DNA from 4 places in the Nocardioides fonticola genome. Region 3 is predicted to be linked to each of the others. Evidence: predicted binding sites of a transcription regulator. Region 3 holds the regulator's gene; each other region holds the start of a gene.
What was found. The regulator LexA, encoded in region 3, represses DNA repair genes until DNA is damaged. The targets are predictions, from matches to a motif close to TCGAACANNTGTTCGA.

Region 1: ABD671_RS01025 (HNH endonuclease signature motif containing protein) is a predicted target of LexA. The motif match lies at 1,498-1,513, and genes of this name have one in related genera.
Region 2: ABD671_RS00305 (HNH endonuclease signature motif containing protein) is a predicted target of LexA. The motif match lies at 6,047-6,062, and genes of this name have one in related genera.
Region 4: ABD671_RS18625 (HNH endonuclease signature motif containing protein) is a predicted target of LexA. The motif match lies at 4,543-4,558, and genes of this name have one in related genera.

The regions. Positions count from the first base shown of each region.
Region 1 covers NZ_BAAAZH010000001.1:225,306-232,757, reverse strand. The annotation lists gene ABD671_RS01030 (threonine aldolase family protein) at 1-135, shown strand, start outside; gene ABD671_RS01025 (HNH endonuclease signature motif containing protein) at 181-1,485, opposite strand; gene ABD671_RS01020 (NADase-type glycan-binding domain-containing protein) at 2,153-3,196, opposite strand; gene ABD671_RS01015 (DMT family transporter) at 3,278-4,204, opposite strand; gene ABD671_RS01010 (deoxyribonuclease IV) at 4,201-5,100, opposite strand; gene pknB (Stk1 family PASTA domain-containing Ser/Thr kinase) at 5,195-7,234, opposite strand; gene ABD671_RS01000 (Rv2175c family DNA-binding protein) at 7,333-7,452, shown strand, end outside.
Region 2 covers NZ_BAAAZH010000001.1:60,464-67,915, forward strand. The annotation lists gene ABD671_RS00270 (sensor histidine kinase) at 1-154, shown strand, start outside; gene ABD671_RS00275 (hypothetical protein) at 173-436, opposite strand; gene ABD671_RS00280 (hypothetical protein) at 577-1,251, shown strand; gene ABD671_RS00285 (FAD:protein FMN transferase) at 1,253-2,173, shown strand; gene ABD671_RS00290 (ferric reductase-like transmembrane domain-containing protein) at 2,170-2,787, shown strand; gene ABD671_RS00295 (NADH-ubiquinone oxidoreductase-F iron-sulfur binding region domain-containing protein) at 2,784-4,019, shown strand; gene ABD671_RS00300 (ferredoxin) at 4,016-4,216, shown strand; gene ABD671_RS00305 (HNH endonuclease signature motif containing protein) at 4,703-6,034, opposite strand; gene ABD671_RS00310 (MOSC domain-containing protein) at 6,536-6,997, opposite strand; gene ABD671_RS00315 (lipid-transfer protein) at 7,005-7,452, opposite strand, start outside.
Region 3 covers NZ_BAAAZH010000003.1:79,971-87,422, reverse strand. The annotation lists gene ABD671_RS02435 (ABC-F family ATP-binding cassette domain-containing protein) at 1-969, opposite strand, end outside; gene ABD671_RS02430 (LysM peptidoglycan-binding domain-containing protein) at 1,191-1,583, opposite strand; gene lexA (transcriptional repressor LexA) at 1,864-2,613, shown strand; gene ABD671_RS02420 (MXAN_6640 family putative metalloprotease) at 2,685-4,277, shown strand; gene ABD671_RS02415 (alkaline phosphatase D family protein) at 4,338-6,095, shown strand; gene ABD671_RS02410 (alkaline phosphatase family protein) at 6,095-7,408, shown strand; gene ABD671_RS02405 (ATP-dependent DNA helicase) at 7,434-7,452, opposite strand, start outside.
Region 4 covers NZ_BAAAZH010000028.1:291,107-298,558, forward strand. The annotation lists gene cobN (cobaltochelatase subunit CobN) at 1-42, shown strand, start outside; gene ABD671_RS18600 (SAM-dependent methyltransferase) at 39-767, shown strand; gene ABD671_RS18605 (2'-5' RNA ligase family protein) at 764-1,309, shown strand; gene ABD671_RS18610 (cobyric acid synthase) at 1,306-2,802, shown strand; gene ABD671_RS18615 (cobalt-precorrin-6A reductase) at 2,799-3,518, shown strand; gene ABD671_RS18620 (bifunctional adenosylcobinamide kinase/adenosylcobinamide-phosphate guanylyltransferase) at 3,515-4,051, shown strand; gene ABD671_RS18625 (HNH endonuclease signature motif containing protein) at 4,571-5,737, shown strand; gene ABD671_RS18630 (AAA family ATPase) at 5,787-7,118, shown strand; gene ABD671_RS18635 (DUF4276 family protein) at 7,280-7,452, shown strand, end outside.

The sequences.
Region 1 (7,452 bases), on a different contig from region 3:
GGCTTCGTCGCCCGGGCCAAGGACGCCGGCGTCCTGGTCTCGGCGGTCGGCCCCACCGCCGTCCGGGCCGTCACCCACCTCGACCTCTCCCGCGCCGACGCCGAGCAGGCCGCGCGGGTGCTCGCCGCGCTCTGACGCTCCCGCCCCGGGCAGCACGACAAGCCCGAACCCGGGTGGGGTTCAGGCTGTCGTGGTGCCGGTGGTTGTGCGGAGGTAGTGCTGGCCGTGGGGGCTGGTCCAGAGATAGCTGGAGCCGTTGCCGGGTGGTCCGCTGGTGTCGTTCGGGTCGACGGGTCTGTAGGTCCAGCCGTGGTGGGTCTTCACACGGTGGTGATGTCGACAGAGCACCGCGAGATTGTCTGTGGTCGTTCGGCCGCCGGCGTCGAAGGGGACGATGTGGTCGATGTCGGCACTTCGGGCGGGTCTGGTGCAGTGGGGGAAGACGCAGGTGACGTCGCGGAGGATCACTTGCTCGCGTAGGGGGGTGGGGATCTCGTAGGACTCGCTCGACCGGTGTTCGGCGAGGTCGAGGACGGGTCGGACGACGAGTTGGGTGTCGGGGTCGGTGCACCACGAGCGCAGGGTGTCCAGGTCGAGGGCGGTGCGGGTGTTCTCGACCCGAGCGGCCGTTCCGAACGGGTTCTCGCCGGGTGCGTGGTTGATGTGGACGTAGAGCTGGAGGGTCCGCTTGGACCGCGCCGGCGGCTCCACCTCGCCATCGGCGGGGAAGCTGAGGGGTGTTTCGCGTCGGGCGAGTTCGCCGAGGGCCATGGCCCGGCGTGCGTCGAGCGACTCCTCACAGCCGAGGTCCTTCAACTGGGCGGCGACGGCGGCGAGGGCGTCCTCGAGGTCCAACGCGTCGGCGAGGTCGAGGGCGCCTTCGATGTCGACGCGGCCGTGGAAGTCGACATGACGGGAGTAGATGGTGACGTGCCGCTTGTCGTCAGCCGCTTCCCGCCTGGCCTTGAGGAGCTCGGGGTCTGCTTCGGCTTCAGCTGCTTTGACGGTCTGCTCGATGCCGCGTCCGCCGATGGAGTGCGCGAACGACGCCAACCGCTGGTCGACCAGCTCGACGGCCTCGGGCGACAAGAGCCGGGTGGCTTGGGCGATCTTCCGTGCCCGCCACACCGGAACCTCACCAGCCTCCACACGCCGCCAACACCGGGGCAGACGAGCAGCCAACTCCAACGCGTCGCCGATGTAGTAGTGCCCGGCGTCGGCCGAGAGCCCGATGGCGGCGGCGAACTCGTCGATGCAGAACTCCGCCACCAGGGGTGCACCTTGGCCGGCGATGGCGAGGGTGCGTTCGGTGCCGGGCACACACGCGCTGTCCCACTCATCAGCCGCCGGGTGCGCGAGAGCCCACTGGGCGGCGGCGATGAACACGGATCGTTCGGCGTCGTCGGCCACCACCCGCGCGTCGCGCGCGAGCACCAGGAGGGACCGCGGGTCCCGAAGATCCTGGTGTGGGGTGGTGGAGGCCATGCCTCAGTCTACTCGAACACGTGTTCGAATACAAGGGTTTCGAGCGACTGAATCTGCGTGGTTGCGGCTGCCTTTCGGCTTGCTGGGCTTCGAGGCCCTCAGCCGGGGGCTCGGGCACCTCAGCCACCGGACGGGAGCCGCAGATCGTCCCTACTGCCAGCGTTCGTCTGGCCGGGTCTCGCGGCTCGGCGCCGGGGCGCCTCGCACCTCGACCACCGGAAGCGATCGGTGGTCGAGGTGCGAGCGAAGCGAGCCGCGAGACCCCCGCACCCGAGCGGCAGCCGGAAGCCGTCACCTGCGTAGCCGGCGCCTTTCAACCGGAGCGAGCGGCGACCCGAACACCGAGAGCAACCCGGCACCCACCTAGCCGGCGCCTTTCAACCCGATGTGAACGCCGCACCCGAGAGGCAGCCGGAACCCCCACCGGCGTAGCCAGCGCCTTTCACCCCGAAGCCAACGCGGCAGCCGGGGTCGGTCGGCGCGGGCAGGCGACGTCCCCAACGAAGCAGCTCACCTCACCGGGTCTCGCAGCTCGGCGCCGGGGCGCCTCGCACCTCGACCACCGGAAGGAGCGCCGTCCCCACCGTCGGCGTCCGTCCCACCCGGGTCTCGCAGCTCGACACCAGGGCGCCTCGCACCTCGACCACCGGAGCACCTGTCCCGACCCTCACCTCCCGAGGATCGACACCTCCGAGATCGCGGTGTTGTCCTTGGCCGCCGGCCCGGTGCCGGGCGGCGAGACCTGCATCAGACGCAGGCGCACGGTGTCGGTGGTGATGGTGCCGACGTCGAGGCGTTGCGGGTCGCGGGTGTCGATGAGGTCCTGGCTGATCGTGGTGCCGTCGTCGAAGATCCACTCGGCGCGGAGGATGCGGCGGTTGCCATGGTACCAGTCGTAGGTGGTGCCGCCGGCTCGGCTGGTCTTCGCGTAGCCGTTGATGAGCGAGACGCTGGTGACGGTGCTGCCGGGCGGGAGGGTGAAGACCAGCTCCGCACCGGTCGCATCGCCCGGGGTGCGCCAGCAGGTGGTCGGGTCGCCATCGAGCATGTTGGCGGCCACGTAGGTGACCGGGCGGCCGGTGGCGACATCGCTGCTCGGCGGACCGGGCGGCGGAGCGGTGACCTGGGCCTGGGCGCTCAGGTCGCGGCCGTCCTGCGGGTCCGGGGAGCCGGCGTCCGTCGGGTCGGGATCGGCGCCGGGGGAGTCGCCGTCGGCGGGGTCGTCGGCCCCCTGATCGTCGTCAGCGGCCTGCGCACCCGCACCCGGCCGACCGTCGTCGGCACGGGCCGGTGCGGCGTCGTCCCCGCCGCGGGTGAGCAGGAGCCCGCCCACCGCCACGAGGACGACGACGAGGCCGCCCGCCAGCAGCAGCTGGGCGCGCCGCGCCGGCTGCCGGTCGGTGGGTGCGGGGGACGGCACCGCCGGGAGGTCGGTGAGGGTGAGGTCGGGACCGGACGGCGCGCCGGTCGGCTCGTCGGCGAAGAGCGGGAACCGCGCGGGCGGCGGGGGCTCGTGCACCGGCGGCACCGGCACCGATTCCGGCGCGGCCGGCGCGGCTGGCGCGGCTGGCGCGGCCGGGGGGACGGCGGGCCGCTCGGCGGTGTCGTGGAGGCTCGGCGCACCGGCGACGGGGACGCCGACCCGGTGCCCGCAGTTGGTGCAGTACCGGCCGACGCCCAGCGGTGCTCCGCAGTTGGCGCAGGTCGTCACGCGGCATAGTCTGCCGGGCCGCGCGAGCGCGGCAAGTCGGGGGGAGTCGGTGGTCCGGTCGTCCCGACGCGTCGACACCCCTCAGACCGCCAGGTGCTGGACCTCGCCCTCGAGCGGTCCCTCGCGGTCGTCGCCGCCGCCCCGGGTCTCGACCACGATCATCGCGGTGAGCACCATCAGCCCGCCGAGGAGCATGCGTGCGGTGGCCGACTCGCCGCCCAGCGCGACCGCGAACCCGGCCGCGAAGACCGGCTCCATCGACATGATGATCGCCGAGCGGGTGGCCGGCAGATGGCTCTGGGCCCAGGTCTGGGCGACCAGCGCGAGCGCGCCGGCGACGAGCGCCATGTAGACGACGGAGAGCCAGTCGCCGGTCGTGGGCGGCAGCACGATGCCGTCGGGCACGCTGGCGATGAGGCAGACGACCGCGATGACGATGATCTGCACGATCGACATGCCGAGCGCGTCGGAGGCGTTCGACCAGGCGCCGAGTCCGACGATGTGCAGCGCGTAGAGCATGGCGGCGACCAGCGTGATCGCCTCGCCGTAGCCGACCGAGAACCCGTCGAGGGTCAGCACCCCGAGCCCGGCCATCGCGAGCAGCACCGCCGCCCAGGTGACACGCGTGATGCGGGTGCGCAGCAGGACGGCGGCGAACAGCGGGGTCGCGATCACGTACATGCCGGTGATGAACCCCGACACGCTCGCGGGGGTGTGGGCCAACCCGGCGGTCTGGAGGATCTGGGCGACGCCGTACAGCAGGCCCAGCACCAGCGCCTGGCGGCGTGCCTGCGCGGAGAGGCGCTGCAGCGCGCGCGGCGCCACGAGCACCATGGCGACGGCCGCGATGCTGAACCGGACGGCGAGGAAGTCCAGCGTGGGCACCCGATCGAGGAGGTCCTTGATCAGGAAGAACGTCGAGCCCCAGCAGGCGGTCATCGCCAGGAGGGCCCCGGTCGCCAGCAGCTGCAGGCGCCGCTGGCGGGTGTCGTCGACGGTCGTGCTCATCCCTGGCCCTCCCGGATCTTCTTCAGCAGCGGCAGGTCGGGGTGGCCGACGTCGCGCGATCCCGGCGTCTCCAGGATGAACGGGACGCCGTCGGTCGCCGGGTGCGCGAACAGCTCCTCGAAGGCGCCGAGCCCGATGTGGCCCTCGCCGATGCATTCGTGCCGGTCCTTGAAGGCGCCCCGCACGTCCTTGGAGTCGTTGGCGTGCACCAGCCGCAGCCGCCCCTCGCCGCCGATCTCGACGATGCGGTCGAGGGTCGCCGTGGTGCCGCCCGGTTCGTCGAGCGGGGCGCCGGCGGCGAACACGTGGCAGGTGTCGAGGCAGATGCCCGCGCGCGGGTGGTGGTCGACGGCGTCGAGGTAGCCGGCGATGTCCTCGACCCCGGCGCACAGCGAGCGCCCCTGACCGGCGGTCGGCTCGAGCAGCAGCCACGGTCCGTCGTCCCCGAGCGTCTCGAGGATCGGCAGCAGACCCTCGCGCACCTGCCGCATCGCGGCGGCGAACCGCTCGGCGCTCTCGGCGTCGCTGCCGCCCGGGTCGACGAAGGAGCCGGTGTGCACGACGACGCCCTCGGCGCCGATCTGCGCCGCTCGCACCAGGTTGTGGGCCACGACCGCCACGCTGTTCTCGTAGGTGGACGGCGTCGGGCTGCCGAGGTTCACCAGGTACGGCGCGTGGATGAACACGCGCATGCCGCGCTCGGCGATCGCCGCGGCGAAGGCGGCGTCCTCGGCGGGCTTGCCGGCCGAGAGCGCCCAGCCGCGGGGGTTGCCCACGAAGATCTGCAGCGTCTCGCAGCCGAGCTCCTCGGCGCCGGCCAGGGCGCCGGCCACCAGGCCCTTGCCGACCTGCACGTGGGTGCCGACGGGGCGGGACAGGGAGCGCAGGTCGGTCACCGGGCCAGCCTAGGAGCGCGCCTGCGAGGACGCCGATTCGGCGCGAGGCCTGCCTCGCGGAACGCCCGGCGTGATTACCGGCGTCACTCCCGGGTCACACCAGGTACAGGGTGACCGTGGAGCCCTTCGGGACCTGCTGACCGGCGTCGGGGTCGCTGCTGAGCACGTAGCCCAGGCCGATGTAGGCGCGGGAGTTCTGCACCTCGACCTTGAAGCCGAGCGCCTCGAGCTTCTCCCGTGCCGCCTCGACGCCGGAGCCGATGACGCGCGGCATCTCGACCAGCTCGGGCCCGAGCGAGACGGTGAGGTTGACGGTCTCGCCGCGGAACAGGGTGCCGCCGGTGGGCGACTGGGAGACGACGAATCCCTCGGGCACCGTGTCGCTGTAGACGGTGGTGCGGCGGTCGACCACCAGGCCGCGCCGCTCGAGCACCTTCTGGGCGCGGTCGGCGTCCTTGCCGACCCAGTCGCCCACGGGGATCGGACGGCGTCCCTTGCTGACGACGAGGTCGACGGCGGCGCCTGGCCGCAGCTGCTCGCCGGCGGCGGGGTCGCTGGAGATGACCTCGCCCTCGGCGACGGTCTCGCTGTAGGCGCGGGTGACGAGGCCGACCTCGAGCTTGGTGTCGGTGAGGGCCTTGGTGGCGGCCTCGAGCGTGAGCCCGGCCAGCTTCGGCACGGGGTACTGCTCGACCCCGAGGGAGACCACCAGCGTGACGGTGTCGCCGTCGAGCACGCGCGAGCCCGGGTCGGGGTCGGTGCTCACCACACGACCCTTGGCGACGTCGTCGCTGTAGACCGGGGTGCCGATCTCGACCTCGAAACCGGCGTCCTGGAGCTTCGAGGTGGCCTGCGCCTGGGTGAGGTCGAGGACGCTCGGCAGCGAGGTGTAGCGGGCGTAGCCGAACCACCAGGCGCCCACACCCACCGCGACGGCGAGCAGGACGGCGAGGAACAGTGCGAGCGGACCGCGCCGACGACGGCGTCGCGGCGGCGGCAGGGGAGCGACGGGTTCGATCGGGCCCACGGGCCGGACCGTCACCGCTGCGGTCGCGGCCGTAACGGCGGACCCGGTCGCCCCGGCCGCGGGCGCCATCGCCGCGAGGCGCTGGGTGTGCTCGCCGAGGTCGGGCAGCGCCAGCGGGTCGTCCTCCTCGACGAGCCGCTCGCGGATCTCCTCGAGGCCGACGAGCTCGGCGGTGCCCGAGACGACCCGCGGGGTGAGGTCGGCGGTGAGGTCGGGGTCGTCGGCCACGCCGGCCGCGAGCGCCTGCTGCACGAGATGGAGGTGGCGCAGCAGGACGCCGGCGTCGGCCGGGCGCTGGGTGACGTCGCGTGCGGTCGCACGGGCGACCAGCGCATCGAGGTAGGGCGGGATCGAGGGGACGACGCGCGAGGGCGGCGGGACGTCCTCGTGCACGTGCTTGTAGGCGACCTGGATCGGCGACTCGCCCTGGTGCGGCTTCCGGCCGGTGAGCAGCTCGGAGAGGATGACGCCGACCGCGTACACGTCGGCGCGGGCATCGCCCGTGCCGTGGACGACGAGCTCGGGCGCCACGTAGGAGACCGTGCCGATGAGGATGCCGGTGGCGGTGTGGCTGGTGTCGGCGCTGATCGCCTTGGCCAGCCCGAAGTCGGCGACCTTGACCCGGCCGTCGTCGGCCAGCAGCACGTTCTCCGGCTTCACGTCGCGGTGCATGATGTCGGCCCGGTGGGCGGCGGCCAGGGCCGAGACGACCGGCTCCAGCACGGCCAGCGCCCGGGCGGGGGAGAGCGGCGCCTCGGCGGCGATCACGTCGCGCAGCGTGCGCCCGGGGATGTACTCCATCGCCAGGAAGACGGTGCCGTCGTCCTCGCCCTGGTCGAAGACCGCGACGATGTTGGGGTGGCTGAGCCGGGCCGCGGCACGGGCCTCGCGCACGAAGCGCGCGGCGAACTGCTCGTCGTCGCCGAGGTCGGCGCGCATCACCTTGACCGCCACCGTGCGGTCGAGCCGCTCGTCGTGGGCGGTGTAGACCCGGGCCATGCCGCCGCGGGCGATCAGGCCCTCGATGCGGTAGCGGCCGTCGAGCACGCGCCCGTGCAAGGGGTCGGTCGAGCCGGCGCCGTGCGCGCGCGTCGTCTGCTCGGTCACCTCGTCCCTCCTGCTCCGGAGGGGGAAGCTCCGGAGCGCCCATCGTACGGTGGCGACACGCCGAGGCTCCGGTCGGACACGCGTGGGACGATGACCCCATGGCCGACCCGACCCGTGACATCCCCCTCGCCGACCACGACCTCGACGTCCTCGTGGAGGAGTGGATCGACTGGGCCGAGGCCGCGCGGCGCCTGGGCGTCGCGACGTCGCGCATCCGC
Region 2 (7,452 bases), on a different contig from region 3:
GGCGGGCGGCGGCCGTGCGGGCCGCCCCGGCACCACCGGACTCGGCCTGGACATCGCGGAACGGATGGCCACGGGCGTCGCCGGCGAGCTGCGTCGTGGCCGGTCGCCGGAGGGCGGGGCGAGTGTCGAGGTCGTCGTCCCCCTCAGCGGCTGATCGTTCCCCGGACGACGCTCAGCGCTCGACGGTGCGCACCACCCGCAGCACGCAGACATGGCCGCGCGGCTTCGCCGGCGGGCGGCACCGCGACCAGCGCACCACGACCGGCCGGCGGGCGGGCTCGGCCTCCGGTTGCGCCGTCCCGGCCGGGGTCGACTGCTCCGAGGTGCCGGCCGGGGCGGCCGGGGCGTCGGCGAGGCTGCGGTAGGCGGCCGTGCCGCCGACACCGCCGCAGGCGAGGGCGGCGGCGAGCACCGGACCGAGGAGACGGTTCACCATGCCTGTGCGATCGGCCGGAACCGAGGCGATCGAAGGGGAATCGGAGGCAGCGGACGTCAAGAGATCCTCAAGCCCGGGCTTGAGGTGAAGTTGAATCGCGCATGAGTCAGGCTTGTCCTCTCCCGGCCGATCATGGAGACATGACCTACTCGGCCCGTTCCCGCGACCGCTTCCGCGCGCTCGTCACCGGCGTCACCGGCGTCGTGGCGGCCGGCTCCGTCGTCGCCACCGGGGCGGTGGCCGGCGCTGCCGCGCAGCGCACCCAGGCCGACCAGGCGGCGAAGCAGCAGGGGCAGGTCTCCGATGGCACCGACTCCGGCGGCACGGGGAAGGAGGGGCAGCGCACCTCGCGTCAGCGCAAGCCCCAGGTCGTGGTCAAGAAGCGGCGCACGGTGCGGAAGGTGACGACCCGCTACGTCGACCGCGCCCCGCAGCCCTCGACGTCGTCGGTGAGCCCGCCCAGCAGCTCGACCGGTTCCAGCGGCTCGACCAGCTCCAGCAGCTCCAGCAGCTCCAGCAGCTCCAGCAGCTCGTCGTCGGGCGGCACGACCTCCTCGCACACCACGCCGACGCCGAGCCACAGCTCGAGCGGCACCAAGGGCTCCTCCTCCGGCGGCACCAAGGGCGGCTCGAGCGGCGGTTCCAGCGGCTCCAGCGGCTCCAGCGGCGGTACCAAGGGCGGTTCCAGCGGCGGGTCCTCGGGCGGTTCGACCGGGGGCTCCTCCGGCGGCTCCTCGGGCGGCTCCTCGGGCGGCTCGACCGGGGGCTCCTCGGGCGGTGGCCCCTCGGCGCCGCCGACCAGCGGTCCCTCCTGACATGTCCGTGTACTCGGCCCGCTGGCGGGAGTGGAGCTGCGAGGTCGTCGTCCAGACCGCGCACGCCGCCGACCTGCCGGTGGCGCGGGGGCTCGTCGAGCAGGTGCTCGCCGACGTGGGTGCGGTGGCCAGCCGCTTCCGCAGCGACTCCGATCTCGCGCGCGTCAACGCCGCACCCGGCCGATGGGTGAGCGTCGATCCGCTGCTCGTCGCGGCCGTCGGTGTCGCGGTCCAGGCCGCCCACGACACCGACGGGCTCGTGCACCCGCTCCTCGGCCGACCGCTCGTCGAGCTCGGTTACGACCGCACCCTCGGCCTCCTCGAGACTGCTGGGCCCGCCCTCGCGCCGGTGTCCGCTCCCCCGGCCCTGGATGCCTGGCGAGCCGTCGAGTGGAGCGAGGACGCCGTCCGGATCCCCGCCGGCACCGCGCTCGACCTCGGCGCGACCGCGAAGGCCTGGGCCACCGATCTCGCGGTGGCGGCCTGCCGCGAGCACCTCGACCACCCGGCGCTCGTCGGGATCGGCGGCGACCTGCGCACCGTCGACGACACCGCCTGGCGGGTCGGGATCCGCGAGGACGCCGACACCGAACCTCTGGCCGTCATCGACCTCGTCGGCGCGCTGGCGACCTCCGGCACCCGCGTGCGCCGCTGGCGCCGCGGCGGTGTCGAGCGCCACCACCTGCTCGATCCGCGTACCGGTCTGCCGGCCACCGACGTCTGGCACACCGTCTCCGTCGCCGCGCCCACCTGCGTGGCGGCCAACACCGCCTCCACCGCGGCCGTCGTCCTGGGCAGCGCCGCCCCGGCCTGGCTCGCCGCGCGTGGCCTCGTCGCCCGCCTCGCCGGCGGCAGCGGCGAGGGCCGCGTCGTCCACACCGTCGGCGGGTGGCCCGCCGACACCCTCGAGGAGATCGCATGACCACCGACTCGCCCGTCCTCTGGTACCTCAACCGGGGCACGGGGATCGTGCTGCTCAGCCTGCTGAGCCTCAGCGTGCTGCTGGGGGTGCTGGCGCTGACCGGTCGCCCGGCCGGCGACGGCGGCTCGCGGGTGCCGCGCTTCGTCACCCAGAACCTGCACCGCAACCTCGCCCTCGGCTCGGTGCTGCTGCTCGTGGCGCACATCGTCACCGCGGTGGCCGACGAATTCGTCGACATCCGCTGGTGGCAGGCGGTGGTGCCGTTCGGGGCCACCTACGCGCCCCTGTGGCTGGAGTTGGGCACCCTCGCCTTCGACCTGATGCTCGTGGTCGCGGTGACCTCGCTGCTGCGACACCGCATCGGCCTGCGCTCCTGGCGGATCGTGCACCTCACCTCGTGGGCGGCGTACGCCGCCGCGGTCGCCCACGGGTTCGGCATCGGCACCGACCTGCGCCACCGCGACCACTGGGAGATGTGGTCGATCGTGCCGACGGCGTTCTCCGTGACCGTCGTCGTCGTGGCGTTCGCCTGGCGGCTCGCCGGTGGGCTGCGCGCCCGCGAGGACGTCGTGCGGCCCTCGGCCGAGCGTGCCCGGATCGGGGTCGAGGCATGAGGTCGCCGCTGCCGGTCACCGAGGAGCTCCTCATCCACCCCGGCCCCGCCCTGCTGGCGGAGGTGTCGCCCGGCCGCACTCTCGCCGACCACCGTCGCCGCCGTGGCGCACCCGCCCGGATCGGGTTCGATGCGCTCCAGGCCATGATCGAGGCCGCCGACGTCCGCGGTCGCGGCGGCGCCGGCTTCCCGTTCGCCACCAAGCTCGCGGCGGCTGCGCGGGGACGCCGTCCGGTCGTCGTCGTCAACGCCTCGGAGGGCGAGCCGGTGAGCGCCAAGGACTCCGCCCTCGCCATGGTCGCCCCGCACCTGGTGCTCGACGGTGCCGCCACGGCGGCCCGTGCGCTGCGGGCCCGCGACGTGCACGTCGTCCTGCCGGGAGATCGGCCGCGTGCCCGTGGGCTGCTGGCCGCCGCGATCGCCGAACGCGACGACGCCGATCTGCGCTGGCACACCTCGACCGCCGAGCCGCGGTTCGTCGCCGGGCAGGCGCGGGCCGTCATCGAGCTGCTCGAGGGTCGCCCCAACCTGCCGGTGACCGCGTGGACCCCGGAGGCCGTCAGCGGTTACCGCGGCCGGCCCACCCTGCTCTCGAACGCCGAGACCTGGGCCCACGTCGGGTTGCTCGCCCTGGAAGGCCTCGCGCCGACGCTCGCCCGCGGCACCCACGCCGAGCCCGGCACCACGCTGCTGACCGTCAACGTGCCCGGGCAGCCGACCGCCGTCCACGAGGTCGAGCACGGCACGCCCCTGGTCGACCTGCTGCCCGCCCAGGCCGGCGGCGGCCCCGTGCTGCTCGGCGGCTTCCACGGCACCTGGGCCACCTGGCCGCAGATCGCCGACGCCGTCGTCTCGCGTACCGGGCTCGCCGAGGCCGGCCTGGCCCTCGGCGCCGGCGTCGTCCTGGCTCCGGGACCGAACGCCTGCGCGCTCGCCCTCACCGAGCAGATCACCGGCCATCTCGCCGCCCAGAGCGCCGGCCGCTGCGGCCCCTGCGTCAACGGCCTGCCCGCTCTCGCCGACGCCGTCGCCGGTCTGCGTCGCGGACGCCCCGGGTCGCTCGAGCGGGTCCAGCAGCTCTGCGGCCTGCTGCCGGGCCGCGGCGCCTGCGCCCACCCCGACGGCACCACCCGCCTCGTCGCCTCGCTCCTCACCGCTCTCCCGCACGAGGTCGATGCCCACGCCCGCGGTCGGTGCACCCGCGCCGCCGCCCCGATCGGAGCAGCCCGATGAGCGACCGCACCGCACGTCTCCGCGTCGATTGGCCCTCCTGCCGTGCACACGGCGTCTGCCACGAACTGCTCCCCGACATCGTGCGACTCGACGAATGGGGCTACCCGATCGTCACCGGAGAGGTGACTCCCGACCTGCTCGCCGAGGCCAAGGCGGCCGCCAAGGCCTGCCCGAAGCTCGCCCTCCGCCTCGCCTGACGGCGGAGGCCGCGCAAGTCCGGTGGTCGAGGTGCGAGCGCATGCGAGCCGCGAGACCCCCGCACCCGACTGCTCTCCGGTACCGCACGACGGCCGCCTCACCGGGTCTCGCGGCTCGGCGCCGGGGCGCCTCACACCTCGACCACCGGACGCTGACTCGCAGGCTCAGCGCCGGCGCCCAGGCAGGGCCGGTGGTCGAGAGGCGAGCGCATGCGAGCCGCGAAACCCCCGCACCCGACCGCTCTCCACTACCGGCCGGCGGCCGCCTCGCCGGGTCTCGCGGCTCGGCGCCGGGGCGCCTCGCACCTCGACCACCGGACGCTGACTCGCAGGCCGGCGGTGGTGCCGGTGCCGAGGCAGGGCCGGTGGTCGAGGTGCGAGCGCATGCGAGCCGCGAGACCCCCGCACCCGACCGCTCTCCGGTACCCGACGACAGCCGCCTCGCCGGGTCTGGGCAGCACGACGGGCCTGAGCCCCGGGTGGGGTTCAGGCTGTCGTGGTGAGTTGCGTGGTGCCGGCGGGTGTGCGGAGGTAGTGCTGGCCGTGGGGGCTGGTCCAGAGATAGCTGGAGCCGTTGCCGGGTGGTCCGCTGGTGTCGTTCGGATCGACGGGTGTGTAGGTCCAGCCGTGGTGGGTCTTGACGCGGTGGTGATGTCGACAGAGCGCGGCGAGGTTGTCTGTGCTTGTTCCGCCGCCTTCGTCCCACGGGACGATGTGGTCGATGTCGGCTGATCTGGCTGGCCTGGTGCAGTGGGGGAAGACGCAGGTGACGTCTCGCAAGATCACCTGCTCGCGGAGGAGGGTGGGGATCTCGTAGGACTCGCTCGACCGGTGTTCGGCGAGGTCGAGGACGGGTCGGACGTGGATCTGGGTGTCGGGGTCGGTGCACCACGACCGGAGGGTGTCGAGGTCGATCGCGGCGCGGGTGTTCTCGACACGAGCGGCCGTACCGAAGGGGTTCTGGCCGGGGGCGTGGCTGATGTGGACGTAGAGCTGGAGGGTCCGCTTGGACCGCACCGGCTCGGTTGTTGCTGCTGCCTCGTAGGTGAGGGCGTGGTCGCGGCGTGCGAGTTCGCCGAGGGCCATGGCCCGTCGGGCGTCCAAGGACTCCTCGCAACCGAGGTCTTTCAGCTGGGCGGCGATGGCGGCGAGGGCGTCCTCGAGATCCAACGCGTCGGCCAGGTCGAGGGCTCCTTCGATGTCGACGCGGCCGTGGAAGTCGACGTGACGGGAGTAGATGGTGACGTGCCGTTTGTCGTCGGCCGCTTCGCGCTTGGCCTTGATGACCTCGGGGTCGGCTTCGGCTTCGGCTGCTTTGACGGTCTGTTCGATGCCGCGTCCGCCGATGGAGTGCGCGAACGACGCCAACCGCTGGTCGACGAGGTCGACGGCTTCGGGTGAGAGCAGGCGGGTGGCTTGGGCGATCTTGCGGGCCCGCCACACCGGCACCTCACCGGCCTCGACACGGCGCCAGCACCGCGGCAGACGGGCGGCGAGTTCGAGGGCGTCGCCGATGTAGTAGTGCCCGGCGTCGGTGGACAGGCCGATCGCGGCGGCGAACTCGTCGATGCAGAACTCCGCCACCAAAGGGGCACCCTGACCCGCGATCGCCAACTCGCGTTCCGTGCCCGGAACACACGCGCTGTCCCACTCATCGACAGCAGGGTGGGCGAGAGCCCACCGGGCGGCGGCGATGAACACGGTCCGTTCGGCGTCGTCGGCCACCACCCGCGCATCGCGCGCGAGCACCAGGAGGGACCGCGGGTCACGCGGGTCCGCAAGCTCGGGGAGCTCCTGGTGTGGGGTGGGGGAGGCCATGCCTCAGTCTACTCGAACACATGTTCGAAGACAAGGGTTCGGAGGGTTGAATCTCGCTGAGTTCAGCTGCTTTCGGGATGTCTGGGCTTCGAGGCCCTCGCCTGGGGGCTCGGGCACCTCAGCCACCGGACGGGAGCCGCAGATCGTCCCCCTGTCGGCGGTCGTCTTGCCGGGTCTCGCGGCTCGGCGCCGGGGCGCCTCGCACCTCGACCACCGGAAGGCGCCCGGCGCGGTGCACCCAAGAGGCAGCCGGAACCCCCACCCGCCTAGCCAGCGCCTTTCAACCGAAACAGACGGCGACCCGAACACCGAGAGCAACCCGGCACCGCCCTAGCCGGCGCCTTTGAACCAGAGCGAGCGAGGAAGCCGGGAGAAGACACGGAGCAGCGACGGCGTCCCCATTGTCGGCGCCCACCCCACCGGGTCTCGCGGCTCGGCGCCGGGGCGCCTCGCACCTCGACCACCGGAAACGCCGGAAACGCCGGAAACGCCGGAGGCACCTCACCCACCCGTCTCCGAGACCACCTCCACCCCATCCCCCACTGCGATCCGCCCGCCCTCCAGCACCCGGAAGACCGTCCCCGCGCGGCGGCGCAGGGCCTCCATCGCACCGGGGCCGAGCTCGTCGTCCAGCAGGCGGCATGGGGCGGCGACGCGCACGACCTCCAGGAGGGTCTCCCCCACCCGCAGCCGCACGCCCGGGGTGGTCGGCACGGCGCCGGAGCTGATCGTGATGTTGCGGCGGGTGAGGTCGGGCGGGATCGGCCGCTGCAGCGCGCCCTCGGCCTCCGCGAGCGCGGACGCCGACTGCACGGTCACGTGCCGGTGCTTGGAGCCGTGGTAGCGGTCGCCGACGATGCCGGCACCGGCCTCGACCTCGACGGCGGCCTTGGCCTGCATGGGCAGGCGGCGGCCCTTGGCGGTGTGCAGGGCGACGACGACCGGGACGGCGGGCTGACTCACCCGGCCATCATCGCGACAGGATCAACCCGCTCGTGGGCACCCCGGTACCGGCGGTCACCAGCACGTGCGGGGACGCCGAGAGGTCGACCGGGTTGACCGAGGTGCCGCGGATCTGGCGCACCCCCTCGGCGATGCCGTTCATGCCGTGGATGTAGGCCTCGCCGAGCTGTCCGCCGTGGGTGTTGAGCGGGAGCCGCCCACCGACCTCGATGGCGCCGTCGGCGATGAAGCCCGGCGCCTCGCCACGCCCGCAGAACCCGAGCTCCTCGAGCTGCATGAGCACGTACGGCGTGAAGTGGTCGTAGAGGATCGCCATCGGCATGTCGTCGGGCGTGAGCCCCGACTGCCGCCACAGCTCGCGGCCCACCACTCCCATCTCGGGGATGCCGATGTCGTCGCGGTAGTACGACGTCATGACGAACTGGTCGCGGCCGCTGCCCTGCGCGGCGGCGCTG
Region 3 (7,452 bases):
CTGCTCCCGCGGCTGCTCGGTGGGCGGCCCGGCCTCCTCGAACTTCCGCAGTCGGGTCTGCGCGGCGCGGTACTGGCTCGACATCCCGTCGTTGTACTCGGCCTTGATCTTCAAGCGCAGGACGAGCGCCTTGAGCTTGGCGTGCTCCTCGTCCCAGCGCTTGCGCAGCTCCTCGAGGCGGGCGAACCGATCACGGCGGGCCTCGTGGTACGAGGCGAATCCGCCGGGATGGGTCCATACGAGGTTGCCGGCGTGCCCGAGCTCGACGGTGACGATGCGGGTCGCGGTGTTGTTCAGCAGCTCGCGGTCGTGGCTGATCATCACGATCGTCTTGGGCGAGGCGGCGATGCGCTGTTCGAGCCAGATCTTGCCCGGCACGTCGAGGTAGTTGTCCGGCTCGTCGAGCAGCAGGACGTCGTCGGGTCCGCGCAGGAGGTACTCCAGCACCAGCCGCTTCTGCTCCCCGCCCGACAGGCTCGTCACCGCGCGGTACTTCGCCCGGTCGTAGGGCACGCCGAGCGCGGCGATCGTGCAGACGTCCCACAGCACCTCGAGGTCGTACCCCCCGGCGTCGCCGTACTCGCCGAGCGCGGTGGCGTAGGCCAGTTGGGTGGGTTCGTCGTCGGTCTCCATGAGCGCCCGCTCCCAGCGGTCGACCTCGCGGGCCGCATCGCGCACCGCCGGCGGCGCGACCGAGAGCAGCAGGTCGGCGACGGTCGGCTGCTCCTCCCCCGCGGCGGTCACCCCGACGAACTGACCCATCACGCCGAGACTGCCCGAGCGCGTGACGACGCCGGCGTGCGGGGCGATCTCGCCGGTGATGATGCGGAAGAGCGTGGTCTTGCCTGCGCCGTTCGCGCCGACCAGGGCCACCTTGGCGCCGTCGCCGACGCGGAAACCCACATCCTCGAGCAGCACCCGGCCGTCGGGGAGCTCGTAACGGATCCCGGTCACCTCGACATGTCCCACGGGCAGCCATTGTGAGGGCGCGATCGGGTTCGGGCACCTCGATTTCGCGACCGGCATGGCCGACGGACGGCGCCCCGGCCCGCGCGGGCCCCGGCCGGGACGGCGCGAGGGGCGGGCCTACGGGCCCGCCCCTCGTCTTCCCCTACTCGTCGGCCGGGGTCGAGGCGACCGACGATGTTCGTGCGCGTTCCTGCGCGTGCCGGCACGCGCGAGGCGCGATGTCAGTTCGCGGGAACCACCAGGCGCTGACCAGCGGTGACCTCGGCGCTGTCGAGGGCGTTGAGCCGCTCGATCCGCTCGACCATGCCCCGGACGTCGCCCTCGTCGGTACGGGCGGCGGCGATGTCCCACAGCGTCTGGCCCGAGCGGACGATCAGGGTCTGGGTCGGCTCGGCCGTACCGGGCTCCTGAGTGGCCACCGAGCCACCCGAGAGGGCGACGCCGACGCCCAGGACGATCGCCAGCGAGAGCAGCAGCACCACGAGCCGGCCGCGCCGGGTGAGGCGGACCCCGCCGGAGGCCGGACGAGCGGGCCGGCGAGACGCCACCGCAGCGGCGGCGCGGGGGGCGGCGGACGCGCCGCTGGCGGCGGGAAGGATGAGGGTGGTGGCCATCGGGTGCTCCTCGGGGAAGGTCGGTGCACGGGGTTCGATCGGTCGATCAGCTGGTGCGGATCGATGTCTATCGGCGAGGACCGACAGAACCGGATCGGCTCGGAGGTTCTCGCACAGACGTTCGATCTGCGTTCGAGGTTAGATCAGGTGTTCGATCGAACACAAGAGCGAAACGCCGTCGACTTCGCACGGATGTTCGAGATGTCGGGCAGCCTGTCGACGACACGCCGGTATCGAACAGATGTTTGAATGCCGCCGTCGTGACCGTTACCGTCGGCCCATGCCGAGCAAGAAGTCCAGCGACAACCCCCGTGCGACCTCCGGCGAGACCGTCACCGAGCTCCCCGACGGGCCGCCCGACGCCACGGGCCTGACCCAGCGCCAGCTGAAGGTGCTCGCCACCATCAAGGAGGCCATCGAGAAGCGCGGCTTCCCGCCGAGCATGCGCGAGATCGGCCAGGCCGTCGGCCTGACCAGCACCTCGAGCGTCGCCCACCAGCTGCGGGTGCTGGAGGAGAAGGGCTTCCTCAAGCGCGACGCCAACCGCCCCCGTGCCCTCGAGGTCTTCCTGCCCGAGGTCCTCGCGGCTCGGCGCTCGATCTCCTCCGGCGACGACACCGGTCCCGACACCACCGGCATCGGCGACGTCGTCCCGGCGGCCGCGCTGGTGCCCGTCGTGGGCCGCATCGCCGCCGGCGGTCCGATCCTCGCCGAGGAGCAGGTGCAGGACGTCTTCCCGCTGCCCAAGCAGCTGGTGGGCGAGGGGCAGCTCTTCCTCCTCCAGGTCGTCGGCGACTCGATGATCGAGGCCGCGATCTGCAACGGCGACTACGTCGTCGTCCGCAAGGAGCAGACCGCCGACAACGGCCAGATCGTGGCCGCCCTCCTCGACGGGGAGGCCACGGTGAAGACCCTCCAGCGCCGCGACGGCAAGGTCTGGCTCATGCCCCACAACGCCGCCTACGACCCGATCGACGGCACGCACGCGCAGATCATCGGCGTGGTCACCGCGGTCCTGCGCCGCGTCTGATCCAGCACGCGTGCATCGAGCGCCGGGTGGGATCCGTCCCACCCGGCGCTCGTGCGTGAGACAGTGGTGACGTGGCTCACTCGGCGCGATCCCGGCTCCTGTCCCTCCCCGCTGCGGGCCTCCTGGCCCTCGGCCTGCTGTCCGGCCCCTCCTCCGCGGCCGACGCCGCCGATGCCTCACCCGCGTCCGGCTCGCCCGCCGCGGACAGCGCGCGCACCCGCGCCGAGCACGCCCTCGATGCCGCCCGCGACCTCCTCGGCGGCTCCGCCGACACCGCCGCCCGCCGCACGCGCTCCCCGCACTCCGGGGACGACGCCAGCACGGTGCTGCGCGAGCTCGCCCTGACCGCCTCGGCCCTCCCGGCAGCCCAGCGGAGCCAGGCCCGAGCGCTCCTGGCCCGTCCCTCGACCAACCAGGTCTACTGCTCCGCGAGCCTGTGCGTGCACTGGTCCACCAGCTTCCTGGGCGGCTCCTCGATCGACACCACCGACGCCGACGGCGACGGGGTGCCCGACTACGTCGAGACCGTGGCGAGCACCGTGGCGAAGGTCCAGCGTCTCTACCGGGCGGCCGGCTACCGCGCCGTCCTCAGCGACCAGGGCGCCGGCGGCAACGACCTGCCCGACCTCTACCTGGAGGACCTCGGCTCCCAGGGGCTCTACGGCTACTGCACGACCGACGAGTCGGTGCCGGCGAACGGCCCCTACGACGTGTGGGCCTACTGCTCGCTCGACAACGACTACGCCACGAGCCAGTTCCCGACCAACACGCCCCTGGAGAACCTGCGGGTGACGGTCGCGCACGAGTACTTCCACGCCGTCCAGTACGCCTACGACGTCGCCGAGGACCCCTGGCTCCTGGAGGCGACCGCCACCTGGGCCGAGGACGAGGTCTTCGACGGCGTCGACGACAACCGGCAGTACCTGCCCGCCGGTCCGCTCGGCGACCCGCGCTCGAGCATGGACCTCTTCGAGGGCGCCCGCCCCTACGGCGACTGGCTCTTCATCCGCTACCTCACCGAGCGCTTCCCGAGGCGCTCCGGCCCGCTGCCGGTGCTCGTGCGCCACATCTTCCAGCTGGCCGACGGCAGCCGGGGCGCGCCCGACCTCTACTCCCTCCAGGCCATCGACAAGGTGCTGCGCCGCGACCACGGCATCGACCTCGCACGCGCCTTCGCGGACTTCTCCGCGGCGAACACCCATCCGGCGTCGGTCTACAGCGAAGGCGAGGCGTACCGGCCCGCACCCCTGTGGACGCGCGGCTCGCTCGGGCCGAGCCGGCGCAGCTCCGGGTGGCAGAGCACCTCGCTCGACCACCTGACGTCGGCGACCATCCGCTTCGATCCCGCCTCGGGATTGCGCGCGTCGTCCTGGCGCCTGCGCCTCGATCTCGACCTGCCCGACACCGCGCGCGGATCGGCCGCGGTCGTGACGACCCGCACGGCGAACGGTCGGTTCCGCGACGTCCCCGTGCGGCTCGACCGCTCCGGCGACGCCCGCGTGCGCGTGCCGTTCTCGGTGCGCGACGTGCGCTACGTCACGGTCACCCTCGTCAACGGCAGCCGCCGCCTGGACTGCGACCAGAACACCGACTACGCCTGCCAGGGCGATCCCCGCGACGACGCGCTCCCGGCACGCATCCGCGGCACCGTGTCGCGCGGGTGAAGAACAGGTGACAGGTCGCTGCGGCCCGTCACCCCCGGGGGCATCGCGCGTTGAGTGCGCGTGAGTACCTCTGGACCCTCCTCCCCGATCGATCCCGCCCTCACCCGCCGGGCCGTCGTGGCCACCGGAACCGCCGCCGCAGGTCTGGCGACCGCGGGCCTGGGCCTGCTGCCGCCGGCCGACGCGGCGGGCGCTGCGGAGACCGCTGGCGCTGCGGGATCGGCCGCCGAGCGTGCCGGGAGCCGGGTCTTCCAGCACGGGGTCGCCTCGGGCGACCCGCTGCCCGACCGCGTCGTGCTGTGGACGCGGGTGACGCCGTCCGCTGCCGCCCTCCCCGGCTCCGGCGTCGGCCCCGAGGTGCGGGTGACCTGGGAGGTCGCCACCGACCGCGCCTTCCGCCGCATCGTGCGCCGCGGCAAGGTCGCCACCTCCGCCGCCCGCGACCACACGGTGAAGATCGACGTCGACGGCCTGAGTCCCGCCACCTGGTACTACTACCGCTTCCACGCGGTCGGCGCGACGAGCCGCGTCGGTCGCACCCGCACCGCCCCGCGCGAGGACGCCGCCCTGCGCTCGCTGCGCATCGGGTTCACCTCGTGCGCGAACTGGCAGTCGGGCTACTTCGCGGTCTACCGCGGTCTGGCGGCACGCGACGACCTGGAGCTGATCGTCCACCTCGGCGACTACTTCTACGAGTACGGCCCCGGCGAGTACGGCTACGGCCCGACGAACGAGGACATCCGCCCGCACGTGCCCGCGAAGGAGGTCCTGCTGCTCGCCGATTACCGCCAGCGGCACGCGCAGTACAAGACCGATCCCGACCTCGCCGATCTGCACGCGAAGTACCCGTGGATCATCACGTGGGACGACCACGAGGTCGCCGACAACCAGTGGTCGGGCGGTGCGGCCAACCACGACCCGGCCACCGAGGGCAGCTGGGAGCGGCGCCGGGCCCGCGCCCACCGCGCGTACGACGAGTGGATGCCGGTGCGCATGAACGGCACCGCCGCCCTCGGCGACGGCGACCGCCTCTACCGGCGCTTCCGGTTCGGTCGCCTGGCCGAGATCAGCATGCTCGACCTGCGCTCCTACCGCTCCGAGCAGGTCTCGTTCCCCGGCACCGACGCGCCGTCCGAGGTCGACGACCCGACCCGCACCATCACGGGTGCGGCGCAGATGGCCTGGCTCAAGCGCTCGCTGAGCGCCACCGAGGTGCAGTGGAAGGTCATCGGCAACCCGGTGATGATCGCGCCCGTGGAGTTCGGCACGCTGCCGCCCGAGATCGGCTCCGCGATCTCGGGCGCCACCGGCGTCCTGCCCGCCGAGGGCCTCCCGTACAACACCGACCAGTGGGACGGCTACACCGCCGACCGGCGCACGGTCTTCTCCCACCTGGCCTCGAACAAGATCGACGACGTCGTCTTCATCACCGGCGACATCCACTCGGGCTGGGCGGCCAACCTGCCCTCCGACCCCTCGCCGCTGAGCCAGGACGTCCCGTCCCTCGCCGTGGAGTTCGTCGGCGCCTCGGTCACCTCCAACAACCTCAAGGACTACACCGGCAGCCCCCCGCGCACGACCAGCCTGGTGGTGGAGGCCGCGATCAAGGCGGCGAACCCGCACATCGAGTACCTCGACTTCGACAGCCACGGCTTCTGCATCCTCGACATCACCCCGGCCCGCACCCAGTGCGACTGGTACGTCATCGGCGACCGCCGCGACCCGGCGACGCCGATCACCTGGTCGGTCTCCTACCTGACCAAGGCCGGCAGCAACACCCTCACCCAGGCCGACGCTCCGGTGAAGGCGGGGTCGTGATGCACGAGACCCACTCCTGCGGGCCGGCCTACCGCGACGACGCCGACCGCCCCTACGCCACCGGGCTCGCCCAGCTGCGCACGGGACGCCGCGTGCTCATCGCGGGCGCCGCGGCGAGCGCTGCCGGGGTCGCCTTCTCCGCCTCGGCGGCATCGGCCGCCGGCACCTCGGCTGCGGCGTCCCCGAAGCGCGCCTACGTGCTGGTCACCGACGGCTGCCGGCCCGGTGAGATCAGCTCCACGCTGACCCCGAACCTCTTCGCGCTGCGCGCAGGCGGCCTGCATCTCCCGAAGGCCACCTCGCTGCCGGTGATGGAGACCATCCCGAACCACGTGATGATGATGACCGGCCAACGCCCCGACCGCACGGGCGTGCCGGCCAACACCATCTACGACCGATCGCTGGGCGCGGTGCGCACCATGGACCAGCCCGACGACATCGCGGTGCCCACGATCATCGAGCGCCTGCGCGCCCGCGGCTACCGCACCGGCACCGTGCTCTCCAAGGAGTACCTCTACGGCGTCTTCGGCGAGCGGGCCGGCCAGCGGTGGGAGCCCTCCCCCACCCTGCCGATCACCGAGCACGCGCCCGACATCTTCACCGTGCAGGCCGCGATCGCGATGCTCCAGGACTACGACCCGCACCTGATGTTCGTGAACCTCGGCGACATCGACCGGTTCGGGCACGCCGACCTGACCGGGACGACGCTGCAGGTGGCCCGCCGTCTGGCGCTCGCCGACACCGACCTCCAGGTCGGGCGCTTCCTGGACGCCGTGAGGTCCGCCGGGCACTGGGAGAACGCGATGGTCATCGTGCTCGCCGACCACTCGATGGACTGGTCGCTGCCGCTGGACTTCATCAGCCTCCAGTCCGGCTTCGACGCCGACGACCTGCTGGCCGGCAACGTCACGATCGCCGACAACGGCGGCGCCGACCTCTGCTACTGGACCGGCCAGGCGGCGAAGCGACGCGACGCCGTGGCCCGCATGGAGCGCATCGCCCGCGCCACCGACGGCGTGCTGAGCACCCACCGGCCGGCGTCCCTGCGACTCGGACCGAACGCCGGCGACCTGGTGGTCTACTGCGAGCCGGGCCGCCGGTTCTCCGACCCCTCGAACACCAGCAACCCGATCCCCGGCAACCACGGACATCCGGCGACCGAGCCGATCCCGTTCTTCATCGGCGGTGGACACCCGCGGGTGCCGACCGCGGTCAAGCGCTCGACGCTCACCCACACCTACGACGTGGCCCCCACGGTGGCCTCGTTCTTCGGGCTCTCGACCCGGCCCTACGAGGGCCGCGCGCACCTGTAGCGCTGCTCGCGACCGCCGCCCGGGATCAGCGAGCGGCGGTCGCG
Region 4 (7,452 bases), on a different contig from region 3:
GTCGAGGGCGAGCTCGAGGGCGGGCCCGAGGAGCGCCCGTGACGGTCGTGCGGGTGCTGGGCATCGGCATGGGTCCCCAGCACGTCACCCCCGAGGTGGCCGCCGCACTGGCGGGCTGCGACTACGTGGCCGCCCTGGAGAAGCGGGACGACGACCCGCTGCTCGCGGTGCGCCGCACGATCGCCGACGCCGCCGGGGTGCCGACGGTGGTGGTGGCCGATCCCCCGCGCGACCGCACCGTGGCCGACGACGCCGCCTACGGCGACGCGGTGGCGGCCTGGCATGACGCGCGGGCGGCCGCTCTCGGCGAGGTGCTGGCCGCGCGCGGCGGCGTGGCCGGGCTGCTGGTGTGGGGTGACCCGTCGCTCTACGACTCCACGCTGCGTCTGCTGGAGCGCATCGCCGTCGTGCTGCCCCTGGAGGTCGAGGTGCTGCCCGGCATCAGCGCTCCGCAGGCGTTGGCCGCCCGGCACGGCGTGGTGCTGCACGGGGTCGGCGAACCGGTCGTCGTCACGACCGCGCGCCGGCTGCCGGAGGCCGTGGCCGCGCGCCATCCCAACGTCGTCGTCATGCTGACCGGCGAGCCCGACTACGCCGGCGCCGAGGACTGGACGGCGTGGTGGGGCGCGAACCTCGGCGCGCCGACGGAGGAGCTGCTGCACGGGCGGGTCGGCGATCTGCTGCCGGCGATGGGTGCCGCGCGCGCTCGGGCCCGGGCCGCGGCCGGCTGGGTGATGGACCTCGCGCTGCTGCGGCCGCCGGCATGAGCGCCGACGGCAGCCGCACCGACGGTCATACCGTGCTGGCGATCCCGGTGCCCGCGCTGGAGCCGTTCGTGCGGGAGCGCACCGCCTTCTACGACCCCTCCTTCGTCTCCGCCGACCCGACCTTCGTGCACGCGCACCTCACGGTGCTGGCGCCGTGGATCGCCGAGCCGACGGCGTCCGACCTCGGCGTCGTCGAGCGGATCGCCCGCGAGACGGCGTCCTTCTCGGTGCGGCTGGCGCGCATCGGCGAGTTCCCCGACGGCGTCCTGCATCTGGTGCCGGAGCCGGACGACGGCCTGCGGGCGTTGACGGCGCGGCTCGTCGAGGCGTTCCCGGCCTATCCGCCCTACGGCGGGGCGTACGACGACGTCGTGCCGCACGTGACGCTCGATCGGCGCGGGCCCGAGGTGACACCCGAGACCGTGCACGCGGCGATCGCCGACCTGCTGCCGGTGGACCTCGCGGTCGAGCGGATCGACCTGCAGTGGTGGGCGAACGACGACTGCCGGGTGCTCGCGTCCTTCCCGCTGGGGGCGGCGTGAGCGGGCTGCTGATCGCCGGCACGACCTCGGATGCCGGCAAGAGCATCGTGACCACCGGACTGTGCCGGGCGTTCGCGCGCCGCGGGGTGCGGGTGGCGCCGTACAAGGCGCAGAACATGTCGAACAACTCGATGGTGTGCGCGGCGCCCGACGGCACGACGGCCGAGATCGGCCGGGCGCAGTGGATCCAGGCCCGGGCCGCGCGCATCGAACCCGAGCCCGCGATGAACCCGGTGCTGCTCAAGCCGGGCTCCGATCGGCGCAGCCATGTCGTGCTGATGGGACGCCCTGCGGGTGCGGTGTCGTCGAGCGACTGGGTCGAGGGACGCCGTCACCTCGCGGTGGCCGCGCACGCCGCCTACGACGACCTCGCTGCCCGGGTGGAGGTGGTGGTCGCCGAAGGTGCGGGCAGCCCCACCGAGATCAACCTCCGCTCCAGCGACTTCGTGAACATGGGGCTGGCCCGGCATGCCGACCTGCCGGTCGTGGTGGTCGGCGACATCGACCGCGGCGGGCTCTTCGCCGCCCTCCACGGCACGGTCGCGCTGCTCTCCCCCGCCGATCAGCGGCTCGTGGCGGGGTTCGTGGTCAACAAGTTCCGGGGCGATCTGTCGCTGCTGGAGCCGGGTCTGCGCGACATCGAGGGGCTCCTGGGACGCCGCGGGTACGGCGTCCTGCCGTGGCATCCGTCGCTGTGGCTGGACTCGGAGGACGCGCTGAAGCTCGACGCGCGGCGGGCCTCGTCGTCCGGCTCGCGCTACCGGGTGGCGGTGGTGCGCCTGCCGCGCATCAGCAACTTCACCGACGTCGACGCCCTCGGGCTCGAGCCCGACCTCGACGTCGTCTTCGCCTCCGATCCGCGCGATGTCGCGGACGCCGACCTGGTGGTGCTGCCGGGCACGCGGGCGACGATCAGCGACCTGGCCTGGGTGCGGTCGCGCGGCCTCGATACGGCGATCACCGCCCATGCGGCGCGCGGTCGGCCGGTACTCGGCATCTGCGGCGGCTTCCAGATGCTCGGGGGCGTCATCGCCGACCCGCACGGCGTCGAGGGCGCGGCCGGTGCCGTCGTCGACGGCCTGGGGCTGCTGGAGGTGCGCACCGACTTCGCCGTGGAGAAGAACCTGCGGCTGCCGACCGGTTCGGCGCTGGGTGTGCCGGCGTCGGGCTACGAGATCCACCACGGGCGCATCACCGTCCACGGCGGTGAGCCGTTCCTCGGCGGTGCGCGTGCCGGGCGGGTGTTCGGCACGATGTGGCACGGGGCGTTGGAGGGCGACGCGCTGCGCACGGCACTGCTCGCGGCGATGCTCGATCGCCCCGCTCCTGCTGATCCCGTCTCGTTCGAGGCGGCGCGGGAAGCACGGTTGGACCTGCTCGGCGACCTCGTCGAGGAGCACCTCGACGTCGAGGGCCTGCTGGCCCTGGCGCAGTCGGGTGCGCCGTCGGGGTTGCCGGTGCTGCCGCCCGGATCGACGCGGGAGGACGCATGAGGGTGCTGGTGCTCGGCGGCACCGGGGAGGCGCGCGATCTCGCCGCCGCCCTGGTCGCGCGGGGCGATCACGTGGTGAGCTCGCTGGCCGGCCGGGTCGCACGGCCGCGGCTTCCGGTCGGCGAGGTGCGCATCGGCGGGTTCGGCGGCGCCGAGGGGCTGCGGCAGGTGGCTGCGTCCTTCGATGCGGTGGTCGATGCCACCCATCCGTTCGCGCGGCGGATCAGTACGAACGCGGCCGCCGCGTGCGACGTCGTCCCGCTGGTGCGGTTGGCGCGGCCGGGCTGGGAGCCGCGGCCGGGCTGGCGGATCGTGCACGACCATCCATCAGCCGCGCGACGCACGGCGCAACTCGGACGGCGTCCGTTCCTCACCGTGGGGCGTCAGGATCTCGGTGCGTTCGCGGGCCCCCTCGCCACCCACTCGGTGGTCGCGCGGGTCGTCGACCCGCCCGAGGTCGCGGTGCCGTCGTCCTGGCGACTGCTGCTCGACCGCGGGCCGTACACGCTCGACGGGGAGCTCGCTCTCATGCGGGAGCATGGCGTCGACGTGCTGGTCACCAAGGACTCCGGAGGAGCGATGACGCAGGCGAAGCTCGACGCGGCGACCCGCCTCGACCTGCCGGTCGTGGTGGTGCGTCGCCCGGCCCCGCCGGCCGGCGTCCCGCTGGTCGCCTCGGTGCCCGAAGCCCTTGCCTGGTTGGGATCCCTGCGATGAGGGTGCTCGTCACCGGCGGCGTGCGATGCGGCAAGTCGCGCCACGCGGAGACCCTGCTCGCCGACGCCGCCGCCGTCACCTACGTGGCTCCCGGGCCGGTGCCCGATCCCGTCGCCGACCCCGACTGGGCCGCTCGCATCGACGCCCACCGCGCCGCGCGTCCGGCGTCCTGGACGACGCTGGAGACCGGCGACGTGGCCGCGGCGCTCACCGCGACCTCAGGTGCCGTGCTGGTCGACTGCCTCGGCACCTGGCTCACCCGGCTGCTCGACGACCACGGCCTGTGGGACGCGCCGTCGTCCGAGATCGACGCGGTGGTCGGTGCCGCGACCGGCGTCCTCAGTGCGGCCCTGGGCTCACTGCCGGCCGACCGGGACGTCGTCCTGGTGACGAACGAGGTGGGCTGGGGTGTCATCCCCGCCCACCGTTCCGGCCGGATCTTCCGCGACCAGCTGGGCCGGGTGAACCAGGCCGTCGCCGGCGTGTGCGACGAGGTGCATCTGGTGGTGGCGGGGCGGGTGCTCAGGTTGTAGGTGGGCATGGTGGTCGAGGTGCGAGGCGCGCCGGCGCCGAGCCGCTTCGGGTGGTCGAGGTGCGAGGCGCCCCAGCGCCGAGCCGCGAGACCCGGTGAGGCGGGCTGCTTCGGCGGGGACGCCGTCGTCACTGCGTATATGCCCCCGGCTCCCTCCTTGCTTCGGTCGAAAGGCGCCGGCTACGGAGGTGCCGGGTTGCGCTCGGTGTTCGGGTCGCCGTCTGCTCCGGGTGAAAGGCGCTGGCTACGCGGGTGGGTTGTTGCCGCTGTCTCTCGGGTGCGGCGTCGCGGCCCCGCCTCAGTTCCGGTGGTCGAGGTGCGAGGCGCCCCAGCGCCGAGCCGCGAGACCCGGCGACCCGACCGCCTGCATGAAGCGATCTCCGGGCCCCGACCGGTGGCTGAGGTGCCCGAGCCCCCGGGCGAGGGCCTCGAAGCCCAGCAAGCCGGAAGGCAGCCGAAACTCGCGACATTCAGTCGCTCAGAACCTTGTGTTCGAACACCTGTTCGAGTAGACTGAGGCATGGCCTCCACCACTCCACACCAGGAAGAACTGGACCCGCGTGACCCGCGGTCCCTCCTGGTCCTCGCGCGTGACGCGCGGGTGGTGGCCGACGACGCCGAACGATCCGTGTTCATTGCCGCCGCCCAGTGGGCTCTCGCCCACCCCGCGACTGATGAGTGGGACAGCGCGTGTGTGCCCGGCACCGAACGCGAGGTGGCCATCGCTGGTGAAGGCGCTCCTCTGGTGGCGGAGTTCTGCATCGATGAGTTCGCCGCCGCGATCGGCCTGTCCACTGATGCCGGGCATTACTACATCGGCGACGCCCTCGAACTCGCTGCCCGTCTGCCGCGGTGCTGGCGACGTGTGGAGGCCGGTGAGGTGCCGGTGTGGCGGGCGCGGAAGATCGCCCAAGCCACCCGACTGCTCTCACCCGAAGCCGTCGACCTTGTGGACCAGCGGTTGGCGTCGTTCGCGCACTCCATCGGGGGACGCGGCATCGAGCAGACCGTCAGAGCAGCTGAAGCCGAAGCCGACCCCGAGCTCCTCAAGGCCAGGCGCGAAGCGGCTGACGACAAACGACACGTCACCATCTACTCCCGCCACGTCGACTTCCACGGCAGGGTCGACATCGAAGGCGCCCTCGATCTGGCCGACGCGTTGGACCTCGAGGACGCCCTCGCCGCGGTCGCCGCCCAGTTGAAGGACCTGGGTTGCGAGGAGTCGTTGGACGCTCGCCGGGCCATGGCACTCGGCGAACTCGCCCGACGCGAAGCCTCGTTGACCTTCGACTCGGTTGGAACGGCTGAGCCGGTGCGGTCCAAGCGGACCCTCCAGCTCTACGTCCACATCAACCACGCACCCGGCCAGAACCCCTTCGGAACAATCGCCCGCGTCGAGAACACCCGCACCGCCCTCGACCTCGACACCCTCCGGTCCTGGTGCACCGACCCCGACACCCAGATCGTCGTCCGACCCGTCCTCGACCTCGCAGAGCAGCGGTCGAGTGAGTCCTACGAGATCCCCACACTCCTCCGCGAGCAGGTGATCCTGCGAGACGTCACCTGCGTCTTCCCCCACTGCACCAGGCCCGCACGCAGCGCCGACATCGACCACATCGTCCCGTGGGACGAAGGCGGAACCACCAGTACAGACAACCTCGCAAGTTGCACGTACACCCACATCTAGGACCAGAAGCTGCTCGGAAGCAGGGGTCCAGACGACTACGGTCGGTTCTATGCACGTCACCAACGTGAGGTTCGAAGCCTTCAAGTCGCTGTACGACGTCTCGTGCAAACTCGACAAATTCACCGTGATAACGGGCCCAAACGGGGCAGGAAAAAGCAACTTCATCGACGGCCTTAACTTCATTGGAGAGGTCTATGAAGACGGGCTGGAGTTCGCCGTGGGCCGGTCGGGCGGATATGACAACATCGCACATCGACGCACCCGACGCGCCAAGCGACCTGTTGCACTGCAGATCGAAGTGAAAGTTTCGAGGGCTGACCTAGACGACATTCCGAAAAAGTATCCATGGCTCCACAAATTGAATAGTGAAAATCCTCTCGACGTTGGCGAGTTCCTCACATATCGCCACCGGTTTACCTTGGGAACGGCGAGCCAGGCATTGGTCTCGGACTTCGAGATCGTCTCGGACGATTTCGAAGTCCATGACAGCCGGGGCCGACGCCTACTCCGAGTTGAGCGCGAGCGGGACGGGAAAGTTGCGATTCACCGAACCAGGGCGAAACTCAATCCCTACATTCGAGAATTGCTGGATCCGTTCTTTGATACTCGGTTTTCGGAATTCATCTCCGAGCGTCCTCGAACGTCGACGCAGCTGATCACCACGAACTTTGCCTATAGTGGCCTATTCTCCGAGATTCGGCACGCTGTAGGAGGAACCCGCGTCTTCCAACTCTCGCCCCACCAGTGCAGAACCTCCGGTGTGCCGACGCCTAATGCCGTGTTGGAACGACACGGGGAGAACCTTCCTGGCGCGGCGAACCACCTTCTTCGCAATGACCGATCCTCGTGGGCCCAAGTTCAGCAGGCGATGCGCGACATCATGCCGGGCCTAGAGGAGATCGAGGTTGCATACACCGAGGATCGTCGTCTCGCTTTGCAGTTCCGTGAAAGAGGCGTCGGGAGGCCATGGAACACCAATGAGGTGTCGGACGGCACCATGCAGAGTCTGGCTCTGTTCATTGCGCTATTTGATACGAGGCATCCGCTTCTCGCGATTGAGGAACCGGAGAATGCTGTCCACCCGTGGATCCTTCGTCGAATCATCGACATCTGCCAGCGCAACGGTTCGCCGAAGCAGATTATAGCGACCACGCACTCACCTGTACTTCTAAACTACGTCAACCCTGCAGTCGTACGGCTAATGACCATAAAGAGCGGAAGAAGCGTCATTCGTCCTCTATTTGAGTTCGCTCCTCAGTTGCGGGAAGCGGTCGCAAATGGCAATTTTGAGCTCTTTGAACTCTATGACAGCGGGGCAATCCAGGAGGCCGTACCGCGGGGATTCGCTGATTCTCGACACGAGGACAGGGATGACGAGTGAAAGTTGTGGTTCTCACTGAAGGCGACGCCGAGTTTCGCGCTCTTCCGTTAATTGTAGATCAGCTCAATTCCCTTAGCCCGCACACGGTGTTGAAGCCGTTGAAGGTTCCCGTCCAGCCCGATGCCCCTGCGGGCACGATTGCGAGGTCTTGCAAGTCGCGCGTGGCGATCGCTGTGGCCCAAGGAGCGGACCTAGTCATCGTGCTCTTGGATCGTGAGCAGCAAAGCGACCTCCCGGGAAAGCTTGCAGCCGATGTTGAGACTGCGTTGGCGACTCACTGCGGCGCGGGAACACGGGTTCGTGTTGTCTACAAGGATCGGCTTTTCGAGAATTG